One region of the Paenibacillus sp. J22P15 genome, then DNA from elsewhere that is predicted to be linked to it. Evidence: riboswitches for the same ligand, from Rfam matches in the RefSeq annotation. Region 1 holds a riboswitch; each other region holds the start of a gene.
The links. Region 1 has a riboswitch for cyclic di-AMP ahead of AC0YN6_RS09425 (hypothetical protein). Riboswitches for the same ligand answer to the same signal wherever they lie in the genome.

Region 1 (4,341 bases):
AATTTGATCGCTCACAACCCTTGTGCCGCCTGTTACAGAGCTGAAATCTCCCCCTGCTTCTTTAATGACCGGTGCTGATTCGCCCGTAATGGCTGATTCATCTACTGAAGCAAGTCCTTCAATAACCTCGCCATCGCCTGGAATCATTTCGCCTTGTGAGACGACGAAGATATCTCCTTTACGAAGCTCTGTTGATGATACGACTACAATGTTGCTGCCGACCAGCTTATTCGCACTCATCTCTTGCTTTGATTTTTTGAGTGAGTTCGCTTGCGCCTTGCCCCGGCCCTCAGCTATCGCTTCAGCAAAGTTTGCGAATAACAGCGTAAAGAGCAAGATGAAAAATACGGTAATATTAAAACCTATGCGCTCTTGTGAATGAAAGTATTGTGGAAATATAGTCATTAGCAGTACGATAACCGTACCAACCTCAACAACAAACATGACAGGGTTTTTCATCATCACTACTGGATTTAATTTAACAAAGCTATCGATTACGGCACGTTTAACCGCATCTGCCGACAGCAGCTTATTCGTCTTATTTCTATTCATTATCATTCACCTCATCCGTTAGCGGAGTGTCAAATATTCTGCAACCGGCCCAAGCACGATGACCGGCAAAAAGGTTAAAGCACCAATCAATAGAACAGTTCCGATTAGTAATCCTGTGAAAAGTCCATTATCCGTACGGAACGTACCGATCGTTTCCGGGACAGGCTGCTTACGTACAAGAGAACCTGCAACCGCCAGCATAGCAATCATGGATATATAGCGACCGATCAGCATGACAAGTCCAGTGCTTATATTCCAGAAAGGTGTATTGTCGCCTAATCCCTCAAAACCGGAACCATTATTCGCCGCCGAGGACGTGTATTCATACAGCACTTGGCTTATTCCATGAAAGCCAGCGTTTGTTATCGCTGCCGTACCCAAATCCGACATTAATGCGATGGCGGTGGGCACCAATATAATGAAGGGATGAACCAATATCGCTATTGCAATGAGTTTCATTTCACGCGGCTCTACTTTTCGTCCAAGAAACTCTGGCGTTCGTCCAACCATCAATCCGCATATAAACACAGCTAGAATGGCGTACATAAGCATATTGATAAGCCCTACACCCTTGCCTCCAAAGACGACATTCAGCATCATTTCAGCAAGCGGAACCAATCCGCCTAGCGGTGTTAGGGTGTCATGCATATTGTTGACAGTACCCGTCGTTGCTGCAGCCGTCACCGTTGTAAACAGAGCCGATTGTGCAATACCGAATCTTACTTCCTTCCCCTCCATGCTTCCTTGCGAAGCATCGATGCCTAATGCGTTCATTGCTGGATTACCTGTTTTCTCGGACGCGTAAGCAAGGCTAAGAAAGACGAGAAACAGAATCATCATCGCTGAGAATACTACCCAGCCTTGCTTTTTGTTTTTGGCGAACAGACCAAATACATACGGCAGCGACGCCGGAAGCGCCCACATGGACAAGATTTGAATGACATTCGTTAATGGATTCGGATTTTCAAATGGGTGAGCAGAGTTGACTCCAAAAAATCCGCCGCCATTTGTCCCCAAATGTTTAATCGATTCGAGCGAAGCGACAGGACCAATGGCTATTTGCTGCACGGCTCCCTCAAGCGTCTTAACTGTGAATGTCGGATCAAGCGTTTGGGGTACTTGAAGCGCGACAAGCACAAGCGTAATAATGAAGGATAGTGGAAGGAATATCCTCGTGTGTGCTTTGACAAAATCTTCGAAGAAATTTCCGATCGTAGTCCCTTTACTCGTCATCCCGCGAACAAATGCGATCGCAACCGAGAAGCCAGTCGCCGCAGATGTGAACATCATCATCATAATGACAGCCATTTGCGAGAAATAAGATAAGGCGCTTTCCCCGCTGTAATGCTGCAGGTTCGTATTCGTCATAAAGCTGATGATCGTGTTGAAGGTGAGCGTCGGCTCCATGCCCGCCATACCGTTCGGATTAAATGGAAGCGCGTTTTGCAAGCGCAGAATGAGATAACTGAAGGCGACTAAAATAAGATTGGTTGCGACAAAGCTGAGCGCATATATTTTCCAACTCATACCTTCTCGTTTCTTAAGTCCGATTAGACTGAAGATGACCCGCTCCGGTCCGCCAAATACTTTGTCTAACCGATTGTGTTCATTCGAGAATACATGATAGACATAAGTACCAAGCGGCTTTACTAGCAGCACAAGAACTGCAATGACGATAAGCAATTGTAAAATATCCATCTTGTAAATCCCCCTTTATTAAAACTTCTCCGGATGAATTAAGGCATAAATTAAATAAACGAAAACAAATATGGCCGCTATCGCTATGATAGTCATTCGCCCTCGCCCCCTGTTTGCTCAATAACGTTGCTGCACCAAGTTAAAAACCCGTAAAATAATCCGAAGCATGCTAGCAGCGCACCGATCATATAAAAATCCTGCATGTAAATCCCTCCTGCATTATTTGTTGCTTAATAGAAAACCGACTTCACCGGTATGAGAGAAAACGATATGGTCCGCTCCGAGTCCTTTATAAATAGCTCGCGGATTCCACTGCTGAGTGATGACGTAAATCGACTTTGAAGTCCACGCTCTGCAGCACTGTACAAAGCGGCAGCTAAGCGCCAAGCTGCTTTCGAATATGAATACCTCACGGATGTTCAGAAAAGGAGTATTCCAGCTTTGGCGATCATTCGTATTTACATACATGACATTGTTGATACCTCGCTTGCGGAGCTGTTTATCCTCCTGCTTGCTATTTGTCAGCACTATAAAATTTAGTTGATGGAACTGTAAAGTTCGTATAAATGAGTGGCTAGCCTCGCTCAGCCCTGCAACGATAATATGATCTTCTTGCAACCTGCTTCTCCTCCATATGGTAAAAAAGGCAACAAAAAAGAAGCCTTGGGATAAGAGGAACTTTTCCCGCGGCTTCTTTGCCCGCAGCTGAATAAGCCGCAGGAAGCACGATGGCTGTTGCCTCTCTCGAGTGCGCTTACGAGGTTAGCTGTCGGATTCGGGCCTTGAGAGTTGCCCTACGCTTGTTAAATAACAAGCGATTCACCCCATGAAGCGAAGCGTGTTTGCACACGAATCGTTCGTTGGTTCCCCCGTTCCTGCTGCTGCAGGACTCAGCGTGATGAAACATTTATAGCAGCCGCCCCTTTTTCGGGCAGCACAAAACCGCAGAGGCCTATGACACTCTGCGGTCGAAGTTAATCGATCACAAGCTTCATCATTCCTCTCTCGTTCCACGCTTACGAGGTTAGCTGTCGGATTCGGGCGGTGAGAGTCGCCCTACTTTACCGGTATCCATGGCACCTGTCAAAGATTCACCCCTGCTTTGCGTTTGTCCGACTCTCACATCGAACATGCGCATCGCGTCATTATTGGTTCCCCCGCTTCCGCTTTCACGGAAACTCAGCGATCAGTAAATCGAAACTTATTTATAAATCCTGTATCGAATATTACTCCTCGCTATAAGTACTGTAAAGGCAGTCCACTGGCTAATTTAGACAATTTCAGACTTGCAGAGCGATTCGCAACGCTTACATTCATTTCGATCTCTTGATTTCTCACTATCTCTCTGTTTTACTCTTATTTTCAAAAATAGCGTTATCCCTCATCCCAACGTTTTCATGCGTGAATAATCAGATTTCTCCAAAACCTAGAATCAAAGAGCATGAACGAGAATTTCAAAGAATTAACCCTTTTTTACTGACATAACGAATAGATTCCATTTAATATGACCAATGGTTGCCTTTTCACGATATACCACAGTTTTACAATTATGCGTTTCAGGCTTACTATAGACGGCAAGCCAATATGGCTGACTATTACCTTTGAATGATGCAAATTGAGGAGAGATCTCATTGATGTCCACGCCACTTGAAGTGCCCTTACTCAGCTTGGATAACCATTCCGCAGCTCTTATTGAAATTAAACGAATTCAAATGTTTGTGATTCCTTATTCCATGCCTGAATGGAATGGCTATCGTGTTTGTCTGCGACTTTCGACAGCGCAGGGTCATGGGTGGAGCGAGTTATTTATTAACAAATCTGATAAGCCAGGTGACTGGATTAGATGGAGCAGTATGCTGCTTAGATACATCGGCACCTTTCACCTCACGGCTTCATTTGTGTTTACAGCTGATCCCATGCTGAAGGATGAGCGTATTTATCATTTGTTTGCAGCAGCGGCTTTGCATATGGAAAGTAATCATTATTCTTATCCCAACAGCCAATATGACCTTGAAGAGGATACTTTATTTAAACAAGCTATCTCGTACATCTCACTATTTTGAAGCCATAAGATTTACAGATAAGTAGTTA
Region 2 (4,341 bases), on a different contig from region 1:
TCGGTAATCCGTGCCTTTCAGAACGGCAGTATGTGTACGAATAGCCTCAACCTTAAATAGCACGTCACCGCCATATGATTTGCGGACGACCAGGTCCCCTTGCTTCATGGGTAAATCACCTCTTCGTCTATCCTATGGGCGGAGCGTGCGAATGGTGAGTATTTTATGATGAAATGGCCTAGCTTCTCCAGCCGGCCTCCAGCATGCTTCGGCTAATCCGAGCAAATTCCTCAAGCGATAACGTCTCACCGCGTCTTATAGGGTCAATGTCGTTGCTTAAAAGCATTTCCGTTAATGCTTCGCGGCGTTCTTTGCCCACAAAAGCAGTTAAATTGTTAGCCAATGTCTTCCGTCGCTGCGCGAAGCTCGCTTGTACCACTTTAAAGAAATGGTCCTCATCAGGCACATCAACTGCAGGCTTTTCACGGATCGATAACTTAATGACTGCCGAATCTACATTTGGCTGCGGAATAAACACCGTATGAGGTACCATACAAACGACCTTAGGCTCACAATAGTATTGAACAGCAACACTAAGGCTGCCATACTCTTTGCCGCCTGGCTTAGCTGCCATCCGCTCTGCTACTTCCTTCTGGATCATGACGACGATATGCTCAAGCGGCAGCTTCTCTTCAAGCAGCTTCATAAGAATCGGCGTAGTTACATAGTAAGGCAAGTTGGCGACGACACTGACGCCCGAAACATCTGCAAACTGCTCTTCAAACAGCTGCTTCAAATCAAGCTTAAGAACATCACCATGAATAACGGTAGTGTGCTCCTCGCCCTCTAATACATCTTTCAGAATCGGAATAAGCCGATTATCGATTTCGACAGCTGTCACCTTTCCAGCTGCTCTTGCAAGCCGCTGTGTAAGCGCGCCAATACCGGGCCCGATTTCAAGCGCACCCTTAGTTTCATCCAGCTCAGCTGCCGCGACGATGTTATTCAAAATATTTTGGTCAATCAGAAAGTTTTGTCCTAAACTTTTTTTGAAGGAAAAGCCGTACTTCGCAATAATTTCTTTGGTGCGTTTGGGCGTAGCCACTTCGATCGAGGGTGATTTCACGTTTTCTTTGCTTATCTCATTCTGCTCTTGACCACTCATTCAGCTATCACTCCAATTCCTTTTCCATTTGATGGAACGCTTCCGCAAACTCTGCTTTGGATATACGAAAGCTTGTACAGCGCTTATAAAACTGCTTACCGTTGGCATAACCGATCCCAAGCAGCTTACCTATAACCAATCGGCGGTTAGCCGCATCTGGATGTATGATTAGACCCGCTTCCATTAAGTCTTCCCAGCTAATCTCTCCCGCAACATCCTCTGACTCTGTACGCAGTTGTGAGAGCGCCATACGAATCGCTTCAGGACTCGCATTTTCAATTCCGATATCACCTTTGTACAAAGCCATCTCCTGTGGTAAGAAGGCATGCTTGCACCCTGGCGCATGACGTGCAACGATTTTCCGAATACGTTCACCCGCATGGTCAGGATCTGTAAAAATAATGACACCGCGACGTTCGCTTGCCAGCGCGATTCTCTTCAGAACATCCTCACCGATTGCGGAACCATTCGTCTCTATGGTATCTGCATCCACCGCTCTTTTTATTGCAACTGTATCGTCTTTACCTTCAACGACAATGATCTCTTTGATCACCAAGATCATTCCCTTCTACATAAACTTTATTAGACCCGCAAACACGCAAAAAGAAGAGGCATTGCCTCTCCTTATGATGGCATATTTAATTAATAATTGCGATAAGATGATGGTAGCACCATAACTAGCTTGCTGTAGGTTTATTCGGCCCCAGCACATATACGGTAATGCCTTTCTTTCTGCCGAACTTGTTCGCAATCTTTGTACTATCAAAGTATACGTCAATTTTGTTGCCTTTAATCGCACTGCCTTTATCCTCGGCACGGCGGAAACCGATTCCTTCAATATACACCCACCAGCCAATAGGAATAACCTTCGGATCAACAGCAATCGTCCGTCCCTCTTTCACACGGGTCCCTGAAGCGGTAATCCCGAATTCCGGATGACTTTCATCCTTGCCTGTTGAAGATAGGCCAGCAGAATACGCAGTTAAAGTAACATTTTTCATTACTTTCTTCGCCTTAAACGTTACACCGCTCTTCGTAAGCGACGCAATGCTTTGGCTCTTATTCGAGAGAACCGATACCTTAGGCTCTTCCTTCTTCGTTCCGATGGCGACAACCTGATTAATTGCTGGTTTCTCAACAACCTTGCTGACCATCTTCTTTGAAATAAGGACTCCATCCTCGTACTGCTTCTCGACACTCTCTACGATAAGACCTTCTTTGCCGGGTTGAACGAGCTTTTGCTTACCCGCTTCCAGCGTTGGATCATCCTTCTTCACAATAGAGAATGGCATTGCACGTTCTGTCTCCGCTACCTTCTTATCGACACGAACTACCGTTACGGTCAATTCTGTATCCAATACGGTATGAAGCGGAGGTATAACTTTATCTTGACCACGAACTGGAATATGTAATTCCTCGATCGCTGCCTGCACTGTTCTCTCTGTCGTATATACAGTAGAGGTCTTGCCATCAGCCTTCACAATTACCGGTATCGCATGAGTTACCTCGATACGGTCTCCGTCCTTTATTGCCGCATTAAGCGGTATGGACACCTCATCATGTGGTCCAATTGCGATAGCTTGTTCATCCAGTAGGCGTTGCAGGACCCATTGCTTCGTTTCCACAACGGTTTCTTGTCCGTTCACTACTACGGAGACGCTTTTGACAGCCGTTCCGTACAACAACACCAAAAACATGAAAGTCATAGCGATTGAGATAGTAGCACTCAAAAGAATCAAACGCAAGTTTTCACGCTTCCATCGCAATGCGAAAGACATGCTGGATGATCGTTTCCCATGGGTGTCCTTAACCTGGATTATTCCCACTTCATCGGTCCTCCTTCATAGCCCCGCCGCCAAGTGTTACGCATGATACAACTGACGCGACTATAGTATATTGGCGTGCAAGCACGCAATCCAGTACTTCTATCAGTCCTCCCACCCCCATCTTTTATCCCTATGTCGACAAATTCCCGATTATTCGAAAATAAAAAGAAGCCGTCGACAGAGGATCTGTTTCGTGGCTTCCCGGTTAAATGATTACACTGGGATACGGCAAAATGGATGCACGAGGTTTGATCACTCTCTATAAGCGCTTGCGAGGTTAGCTGACGGGTTCGGGCAAGAGAGTCGCCCTATTCGTTACACAATGCTCATGGCAAAGGCTTCGAAATTCACCCCTGAAGAATTCAAAATACGATACATCATACCGTACATGGTTCCCCCGCTCTCCGAATGGAGATTAAGCGTAAACTGGAAATCCAATACAAAATTTTAAAGCTCTGAGTTGAATCATACCCTCATACGAGGTCAATTGTAAAGATACGATAAAAGACGATTTAAGCGAAAAAGCAGGATAAAGACGGAAAAAATTAGAGATTTTCGATATAAAAATCACTTTTTACGCGATAAAGGTCTCAATATCTCTTGATCCCTCTCGTTTTTAGACAATCCCAAAACATTTACGACCGTTTTCAGTCGTAATTGCGCCTATTTCCTCTACCGATTTGCCTAATAATTCAGCTGCTGTCTCCGCAACCAGAGAGACGAAAGATGACTCATTTCGTTTCCCTCTTAAGGGGTGAGGAGCTAAATATGGAGCATCGGTTTCGATTAAAATTCGGTCGAGCGGAACCTGTTTTAGCACCTCTTTGGGTACCCTTGCATTTTTGAAAGTTACAGGCCCTCCGAACGATATGTAGAAGTTCATATCCAGACATCGCTTAGCCGTTTCCCAGCTGCCAGAGAAGCAGTGCATGACCCCGCCAACCTCTGCCGCATTCTCCTCTTGCAAAATGCGGATAATATCCTCATGAGCATCGCGATTATGAATAACGATTGGTTTGCCTACTTTGCGAGCTAGACGAATTTGCTCACGGAATACCCTTTGTTGCACATCCCTTGGTGAAGTATCCCAGTGATAATCAAGTCCAATCTCACCGATGGCTACCACCTTTTTATGTGCACATAGACGTTCAATCCATTCCAAATCCTCTGGACGCATATCTATGCTGTCAACGGGATGCCAGCCGACAGCTGCATAAATAAAATCGTATTGCTCCGCGAGCGCCATTGTCGTCGGAATCGTTTCACGGTTGAAGCCAATATTGAGCAGCAAGTTTACACCTGCATCCTTCGCCCGCTGAATCACCTCGTCGCGATCCTCATCGAATTTACTTGAGTCTAAATGGGTATGGGTATCAAAAAGTAATGTCATGTTGATGTTAGGCTCCTTCA
Region 3 (4,341 bases), on a different contig from region 1:
TATCAATGGCACCGGCTTGGTATGTGCTCCCACGTTCACTCGACGCACTTCTAGAGAGCGGGTCCACTCCAGAGCTGCTGCAAACGGTACTGCCTGGCGCCCTGCTCTGGCTGCTGTGGGGCACGGTGCTTCATCTATTATTTCTTTCCATGCAATTTGGCGCTGCATCAGGTGAAGGGGTGTTTCGTTCCTTATGGCGTGCTCTACGCAACTTTCTCTCTTACGCAGCCATCTCACTCATCATGTGGGGGATCGGAGCCGCTGCCGGGCTTGTCGTGACCAGTGTCTCAATGCTGTGGGCCGGATTGTTCGCGCTCATCCTGCATCAGGGCTATCATCTCATTCGAACATTAATGAAGGTTTGGACGATAGCCTCACAATATGATCTCCTGCAAACGAAACAAATTTAACAGGAAATAACCTTCGTTCCACACTATTCTGTGTGTGCGAAGGTTTTTTTTCGGCTGACCGCAACTAAATGATGGTATTTTTGTATAAATAACTGAAAGAAAATCAAAATTGGGGGACTTTCACAAATGATGCGTAAAAGACTAATTATTATATCCATGGTATTGCTCTTATCGGGCGGTTCATTGGTTGCAGCGGACAAACTATTTCAAAGAGTAACGCTCCTTTATAATAATACGCAATCTACCGATGAAGCTGTAGTTGTAGATGATAAGGTATATATCAGTATCCGTTCTTTGAACGACTATCTTCAAGCCTTTGTCCAGTACAAGAGCAATGATAAGAAGCTGATTATTCAGAAGCCCAATGTACACATGTTTCTAATGAACGAGAAACGAACCATGTTCGGGCAGGTTGATAAAGGCAGCGTTCAGAAATTTATGGTGCAGGCCCAAATCGATAATTTAAATATGACCATTTCAGAATTCAAAGTTACCATCGTTGACCCTAATGATAAAGAAACTTCAATTGATAGCCGCAGCCAGGACGATAATGATTTTAAAGAATTCGTTGAAAAAGACACCTTTTGGTTCAGCTCCAAACTATTCTCCTACGACTTCAAATATGCAGGGAAATACAAGGTACAGTTCTGGATGAAGCAGAAAAACAACGATCCGCAGCTCATTTCCGAAAAAGTTATCACCGCAAAATAAATTTCTTCTCCATCATCCAAGGAGGTTGTTCTCAGGAACAGCCTCCTTTGTCTATTCTTGTTGCTTAATTCACAGCAGTCCATCGCCTTGCTGAATCCGCTCTTATTCCCGAGTAAAATAGATGAGATTTTTCTAATTTTCGGCTAATATTATGGCGAAATTCCGCTGTATACGGAGCTTCAAGCTAGTCCTTGCGATTTAATACCAAGGGGACAAATCGGTATATTTTACACAACATCCACATAATTAATGAAATTGACTCCTTGCATTTAGTTAGAAAGCACTATTACCTTTTGTTTATATTACACAAAGAACGGATAAACGAACCTAAATGTCAAAAGGTTACATGAGAATTATTAGAAATTGCCGCTAAAGGCAGGAGATCATTGAAAATAATCGAATTACCTTCAAGAGCAATAAAAAAACTGCCTAATTCCCTATTGGGATACGGGGGAACCACTTTGGGTGAATTGATTCCGACGTTTGTGTATTTGCAAACGCCTGAGGAATCATAGGGAGCCTTCAACCGAACCCCACAGCTAACCTCGTCGGCATTGGAAGGAGTTTCACAATTGAAAAAGTTTACCTCAATACTCCTGGGTCTCGTTCTCGTACTTGCTTTCCAAGCGGGAAGCGCTTTCGCAGACTCAAAACTAAACGGAATTGTCGATGATCTTATCGGTACTCCGTACAAAAGCGGCGGGACGACGTCGAGGGGCTTTGATTGCTCCGGCTTCACGAGCTATGTGTTCGAGAAAATGGGCATTGATCTTACACGTACTTCTGGCTCGCAAGCAAAAGAAGGTACAAAGGTCGCTAAGACTGACCTCATTCCGGGAGACCTTGTGTTCTTCGACACAGTTGGCGGCAACAACAGCGCCATATCCCATGTTGGCATTTACATAGGAGACGGTAAGTTTGTACATTCGTCCTCTAGCAGAGGCGTTGTAACAGACAAACTTAACTCCGATTACTATGAAGGACGGTATGTTACTTCTCGTCGTATCATGGATGCTAATTAATAACAAGCCAACATTGAAGTGAAATAGAGCAACCTAATCCCTCTCCTTGAGGGTTGAACGGGTAGACTCATCAAGCAAAGCCGCAGTTATTTGTCCTCTGACGACAAATAACTTGCGGCTTTGCTGTTTCAATCTACGCTGCATAACGACCGTTCATAGCTGCTTTTTTTTAGGGAAGGAGCTGTACCTGATGTACTTGTTTATTCATCGTAAGGATTTGCGTGTTGCAGATTTGCGCGCTTTTGATTATTTAAGAAAAAGAGATATGCAGGGCATTCATTTGCTAATTATAGATCCTATTCTAATAGGTGACGGTCGTTTAACAAGTCATAGCGGCCGAAATTTCATGGCGCAAGCCGCCTCACTGCTGGACAGCTACTCGAGTGCAAGAAAGGAACTTCATGTGCTGTATGGAGATCCTGTCACTATTACTGAGGCTTTGCTGCAGTCGCATCCCATTGAAGAGGTTATCGTCCACTCAGACTATACACCCTATGCGCGTTCCCGCGATGAGCAGCTTAAGCTGGCAACACATGGTTTAGGTCGGCGCTGGACGTCTATTGCGGATTCTCCGCTTGCTGATTTAAACGCGTTCCCAACGTTTGCTCGGAGATCCGAGCCTTACAAGGTATTTACGCCCTTCTACCGCATGTGGAGCAGCTTCATGCTGGAATGTTATAGTCCAGCGAGCCAAACGACGTTAGATGAGCTTACCACCATAAGTGAAATCAATACCAAGGTCGCACTTACTTTTACCTTGCCAGAAGCCGTTTCTTGCGCACTTGGCGGTACACACGTACAAGGTTCACCAAAAGCGTCAGCTAAACTGGATCGATTCGTTCGTGAGCGTCTTGCTTCTTACGCGGACAGCCGCGATGCTTACGCGGAGGAACCTACGAGCAAACTCGCACGCTTCCTCAATACAGGCGCCCTCTCAGCCCGTCACGCCTATGAACTGACCCAAGGGCTTCCAGGTTCAGAAACGTGGATACGTCAGCTCGCATGGCGTGATTTCTATTTATACCAAGCGATGTACCATGATGAATATTTCCGTTATGAACAACGGGTTAATATGTCCAATCTGTCAGACACTCATCTCGAAGCGTGGGCAACAGCTGCTACTGGCATTCCCATTATTGATGCGGCCATGACGCAGCTGAACCGTACAGGAGAACTGCCCAATCGCCTGAGAATGGTAACCGCGATGTTTCTAACAAAAAACCTGTTATGCCCCTTTACCCTTGGCGAGCAGTATTTCCGCCTTCATCTAAGTGATTACGACAATACAATTAACCGCGGAGGCTGGCTCTGGTGCTCGTCACTCGGGTACGACGCCGCACCTTATTTCCGAATTATGAATCCCGCAAGGCAGTCCCAAACGCATGATCCTAGCGGCAGCTATATTAGGCGCTGGCTGCCTCATTTGGATCATCTTTCAGACAAAGAGATTCATCAGCCGCAGAGCGGTGCCATTGTCGATCTGAAGGCATCCAGGGCAAGAGCAATAGAGGTATACAAAACGATTCTGAAATGATTAGTAAGGAAACTATAATAATAAATAAACCTCCACCGCCGCTGCGAAACAGCGAATGTGGAGGTTTATTTCTGAAAAAAATATTTCACTTAAGCTCTGGACGCGATACCTTGCGATTGTTTTCTTCCAAGTAGAAGCATCGATACTAGCAGAAGCAACATCACAATAACCAATCCGCTAATATACCACAATGTAGACTGCACGTTGAACTGATCCATAATCCAACCGGTTACTCGCGGGAAAATCGCACCACCAAGTCCCCCAAAAGCGACAAGCAGACTCGTTGTCCTCTCCGTCATGCCCGGAATAAGCTCATTCGCGTAAACGAGTGCAATACCAAAAATACCCGAGAAGAACAACCCGCTAAGCGCGACGAGTGCAAGCATCCAGCTTAGCTGTCCCATAATCGCCATCAATACGAAAATAACCGAAGCCCCTACCGTTGCAATAAATAAGTATCGTGAGTACCCTACCCGATCAGCCAACACGCCAGCAAATAAACGGCCAAGCACCATTGTTCCCCAGAACAAGCTGAGTACAGCTGCAGCACTGGAATCCTCTACGCCTGAGCGAACGATGAGAATCGAGGGCAGATAGTTAGAGAAGCTCATTTCCATTCCGACATAAATCATAAAAAATAAAGCCGATAATAATAGGAATGGCA
Region 4 (4,341 bases), on a different contig from region 1:
TCCGATCCGCGAGCTTGAGGATACGAAGCGCACAACCTCGCTCATTCATGCGGATTCCGCTGCACTCAGCCCGTCGGTTCGCCTATGGATTAATGAGCTCGCCGCAGGTTTTCCAAACAAAAAGGACAGCAGCTTCTAAATTAGCTGTTGTCCTTCAGCATTTCCAATATTACACTTCCAAATCCATAGCTGCCAGACCTGTGTTTCTAATGACGGATTAACGTATGACAGACGTCTCAAAATCTTCAATCTGCTCGTTTGTTCCAATAATAACCATGACGTCACGCAGTGCAAGTACATCCGTTGCGGTTGGGGCGATAATGATACCATTTGGCTTATTGATCGCTACAATACTACAGCCAAATCTAGCGCGCGGATTAAGATCATGCAGTGACTTGCCATCTAAGCATTGTGGAACAGCAAGCTCAGCAATTGTATATTCCTTAGAAAGCTCAATATAATCAAGCAGGTTCGGGGAAACAAGCTGATGTGCAACCCGGATGCCCATGTCACGCTCTGGATAGACGACACGGTCGACACCGATTTTCTCCAACACACGGCCATGCAGCTCAGTCATAGCTTTCGCAACAACTTGCTTCACACCTAAATCCTTAAGCAATATGGTCGTCAAAATGCTCGATTGGATATCATCTCCAATTGCAACGACGCCGCAATCAAAGTTGCGTACGCCAAGCGAGCGCAGCGTTTCCTCATCCGTACAATCTGCAGATACCGCATATGTTAGAACACTGCTCATATCCTGAACAGCTTCCTCATCTTTGTCGATTCCAAGCACCTCATGACCGAGCTGTGTCAGTTCTCTCCCCAAACTCGAACCAAATCTCCCTAAGCCGATGATTACAAATTGCTTCTTTTTCATTCCCACTTGCGAAATCCCCTATCCAATCGTTATTTTGCCTTCTGGATGCCGGAATAACTCTTTTTCTGTACGAGGCCCAAGTGCGTATGCTAACGTCAAGGGTCCGAGCCTTCCAACAAACATGGTTAAAGATATAACTATTTTTCCAACGATACTCAGCTCCGGGGTAACCCCTACCGATAAGCCTACCGTTCCAAACGCTGATGTTGCTTCAAACAATAACATAATGAAGGCTTGTTCTTCCGTCATCGATAAAATCATCGTTACTACAATGACAAGCGCTAATGAGATTAAAGTAATCGTCAGCGCTTTAAAAATGCGGTCCTTACCCAGCCTGTAACGAAAAAGCACGATGTCCTCTCGTCCCCTAATCATTGCAATTACAGCACCGATTAACGTGGCGAAGGTTGTTGTTTTGATTCCGCCCCCCGTTGACCCGGGCGATGCTCCGATAAACATTAATATAATAGTAAAAAACATTGTAGCTTGCCTTATAGCTGTGTAATCAAGCGTATTGGCTCCTGCTGTTCTCGGCGTAACCGCTTGGAAGAGCGAAGACCATATTTTACCGCCCCAGTCTAAAGAGCCCAGCGTCTTCGAATTCGAAAATTCAAAAATAAATATGACCAAAGCTCCCACTGCGATCAATGTTCCCGTCATCGACAGAACAACCTTACTATGCAGCGACAGCTTCCGTTTTTTGCGGAATTCCATTAGGTCGGACATGACGACAAAACCAAGACCGCCCGATATGATAAGCATCATGGCTGTAATATTGACGACTGGGTCGGATACATATAAGGTCAAGCTGCGATAATGTCCAAAAATATCAAAACCAGCATTATTGAATAATGAAACCGCATGGAATGCTCCGAAATAGATCGCTTTGCCTAGCGGCATATCGAATGCAAACCGTGAGGCGAACAACGCAGCCCCAATAAGCTCTATCGTTAATGAATAAACAATTACTCGCCTAATTAAACGCACGATGCCTTCCATACTCGACTGATTCATCGATTCTTGCAGCAGCAGCCGCTCACGCAATGAAATTCTTTTGCGAAACACGAGTGCTATTAGCGTTGCCATCGTCATAAATCCTAGACCGCCAAGCTGGAACAAACACATCAATATGATCTGGCCCCAGATGGAGAAATAGGTTCCCGTATCCACAACGACTAGCCCAGTTACACAAGTAGCCGAAGTAGCCGTAAATAGCGCATCTATAAAAGGCAGCCGCTCACCGCTCACCGATGCAAACGGCATGGATAATAATAAGGCCCCAAGTAAAATAATAAGTGCGAATCCACTGACCAGAATTCGAGGGGGCGACCACTTCAGAACATTCAAATTGACCTTCATTCCTTTGCCTTCTTTTCGATATGTTTTTTAGTCATTTTCTGTTTTTAAGCATAAAAAAAAGCACTGGAATCTCAAAGTGCTCAGTGCAATGAGTCCTGTTCCAATATGCCTACGAGGTTAGCTGACGGATTCGGGCCTGAACAGGCAGCCCTATTCAGCGGAAGAAGTTAAATTCCACCGCTAAAATTCACCCCACGTCGCCAATGTATGAATAGCTTTGCTCTCTGCTGGTTCATCCATTTGGACAACTTTATGGTTCCCCCGATTTCCTTCGGAAATTCGGCTGTGCTATGCAATTAGTATGACGTTAACGATTATAATCCCTAACCGCTCTCGATATAAAGGTGACGTTTGCGACAAACAGGACGATTTTGGACCAAATACGGGCAATGGGACGAAGCAGCATGCTGTTAGCTTGCTGGACATCGTTATTTCGCATTATTTTGAAAGTAAATGGTCATTTCCATTGGATAATATAGGGATTTGTATGTTAAGGTATTGAAATGAACTACTCATATTAAAGACAGTTGAGGTGAACCTATGATTGACTCTATTAAACCCCGCGAATGGAAACGTTTTATATGGGCAGCTGTTGCTTGCTTTATCATTTATGCAGCCGTTCAAATTGTACCGATGATCGTGTCTATCTCCTCTGGTGAATTAAACACCAAAGTCATTGAAAAATCAGCAGCAGAGGATCAAGCATCCGCATTTGCTGAGAAACAAACGGGTCTAAAGGTGAAATCGGCTAAAGCGGTACATCAAACCGATAAGCTCATGAACGGCTACCTATCCAAACATGAGTTGATAAAAACATACTCTGATAAATACGATCCCAATTTCCCTACTGATACGTATCAGGTCGACTTGAAATTCGCAGGCGGCGACAGCGGTTTCGTATACGTACATATGCAAAGCGGTAAGATTGTATCTTGGAACCTAAAGATTAAAGGGCAGCCGTTGTCTGGCACGGAGAAAACGAAGGAAGCTATCGCTTTTCTAACTGCAAATAAATTCAGCGGCGTTGAATTTATAGGCAGTCAAATACTTCCAAATGGTGATTGGCAAGCCCAACCTCCTGCGGGTTATACCATTAAGGATGCTAAGCTTACACTCCTTGTTGACGCTCTAACCGTTAATGATCGAATTGTCATCAGCAAATATAAACCATCGTTTATTGCTCCAGATGATTACATTAAATATGTAGAGAAGCAAGATAAAATAGCAGAATACCTGACCTCGATCGGTTATCTGTTTATGAGCTTCGTGCTGTTCGTCTTAGCCATCATTTATGCGGTGCTGTATCGGAAATATACTTCCTTCAAATACGGCTACATTCTGACTATCGTTTATTTAATCACTTATATCATCATGAATCTTAACGTAATCGATGGTATTCGGTCCACGCTCGGTGAAACTGACATGGCAGGTCCGACAGCTACGATCACAGCCGTTGTCAGTGTTTTACTAGCGATTCCGATGGCTGGATCCATTTATATATCTATCGTTGCGGGTGACGGTCTCTGGAAGGCGCAGGGCCGCTCATTGTGGCCGCGCTTCGGACAGAAGGGATATGGCGATTACGTTTGGCGCAGCATGGGCTTGTCGTATTTATTCGCGATCATCCTGTTCGCTATTCAATCCGTTATCTTTATCGCACTGAAGCTGGTGATCGGCACTTGGGAAACTTCAGACGCTACCCAATCCCCTTACAACATGGGTATTTTATGGCTGATGCCAGTACTTGCTTGGGCAGCTGCAATCGGCGAGGAAGCCGTGTTTCGTTTTTTCGGTATCGGCTTATTCCGCAAATGGTTCAAAAACACGTTTGCAGCGGCCATTCTGCCGACCTTCTTCTGGGCGCTGGGGCATGTGATGTATCCGTTCTATCCATCCACGACGAGATTGTTCGAATTAATGATTATCGGACTGCTGTTCAGCTTTATATTTGTCAGGTACGGCTTCATTACAGCGATGTTCACCCATGCGATCTTTAACAGCGTTGCAGTTGGCCTATCCTTGCTTACAATCGGGACTGCGCCGAATATTATTTCAGCCGTCTTCTTCTCCGTACTGCCGGTGCTGATCGCATTTGTAATCAA

Region 2: linked by a shared signal. The riboswitch ahead of AC0YN6_RS26700 (ubiquitin-like domain-containing protein) and the one ahead of AC0YN6_RS09425 (hypothetical protein) in region 1 are both predicted to bind cyclic di-AMP.
Region 3: linked by a shared signal. The riboswitch ahead of AC0YN6_RS27355 (C40 family peptidase) and the one ahead of AC0YN6_RS09425 (hypothetical protein) in region 1 are both predicted to bind cyclic di-AMP.
Region 4: linked by a shared signal. The riboswitch ahead of AC0YN6_RS22615 (TrkH family potassium uptake protein) and the one ahead of AC0YN6_RS09425 (hypothetical protein) in region 1 are both predicted to bind cyclic di-AMP.

The regions. Positions count from the first base shown of each region.
Region 1 covers NZ_JBWDNT010000003.1:230,535-234,875, reverse strand. The annotation lists gene kdpB (potassium-transporting ATPase subunit KdpB) at 1-552, opposite strand, end outside; gene kdpA (potassium-transporting ATPase subunit KdpA) at 571-2,250, opposite strand; gene AC0YN6_RS09430 (potassium-transporting ATPase subunit F) at 2,269-2,346, opposite strand; gene AC0YN6_RS09425 (hypothetical protein) at 2,470-2,868, opposite strand; cyclic di-AMP (ydaO/yuaA leader) riboswitch at 2,987-3,156, opposite strand; cyclic di-AMP (ydaO/yuaA leader) riboswitch at 3,248-3,445, opposite strand; gene AC0YN6_RS09420 (hypothetical protein) at 3,885-4,313, shown strand.
Region 2 covers NZ_JBWDNT010000023.1:55,362-59,702, forward strand. The annotation lists gene yabG (sporulation peptidase YabG) at 1-108, opposite strand, end outside; gene rsmA (16S rRNA (adenine(1518)-N(6)/adenine(1519)-N(6))-dimethyltransferase RsmA) at 179-1,105, opposite strand; gene rnmV (ribonuclease M5) at 1,113-1,658, opposite strand; gene AC0YN6_RS26700 (ubiquitin-like domain-containing protein) at 1,783-2,931, opposite strand; cyclic di-AMP (ydaO/yuaA leader) riboswitch at 3,182-3,363, opposite strand; gene AC0YN6_RS26705 (TatD family hydrolase) at 3,548-4,321, opposite strand; gene AC0YN6_RS26710 (HD domain-containing protein) at 4,339-4,341, opposite strand, start outside.
Region 3 covers NZ_JBWDNT010000025.1:34,150-38,490, forward strand. The annotation lists gene AC0YN6_RS27345 (hypothetical protein) at 1-410, shown strand, start outside; gene AC0YN6_RS27350 (copper amine oxidase) at 537-1,121, shown strand; cyclic di-AMP (ydaO/yuaA leader) riboswitch at 1,538-1,690, shown strand; gene AC0YN6_RS27355 (C40 family peptidase) at 1,694-2,143, shown strand; gene AC0YN6_RS27360 (cryptochrome/photolyase family protein) at 2,334-3,677, shown strand; gene AC0YN6_RS27365 (MFS transporter) at 3,767-4,341, opposite strand, start outside.
Region 4 covers NZ_JBWDNT010000014.1:111,010-115,350, forward strand. The annotation lists gene AC0YN6_RS22605 (LysR family transcriptional regulator) at 1-139, shown strand, start outside; gene AC0YN6_RS22610 (potassium channel family protein) at 218-880, opposite strand; gene AC0YN6_RS22615 (TrkH family potassium uptake protein) at 899-2,239, opposite strand; cyclic di-AMP (ydaO/yuaA leader) riboswitch at 2,331-2,534, opposite strand; gene AC0YN6_RS22620 (CPBP family intramembrane glutamic endopeptidase) at 2,780-4,341, shown strand, end outside.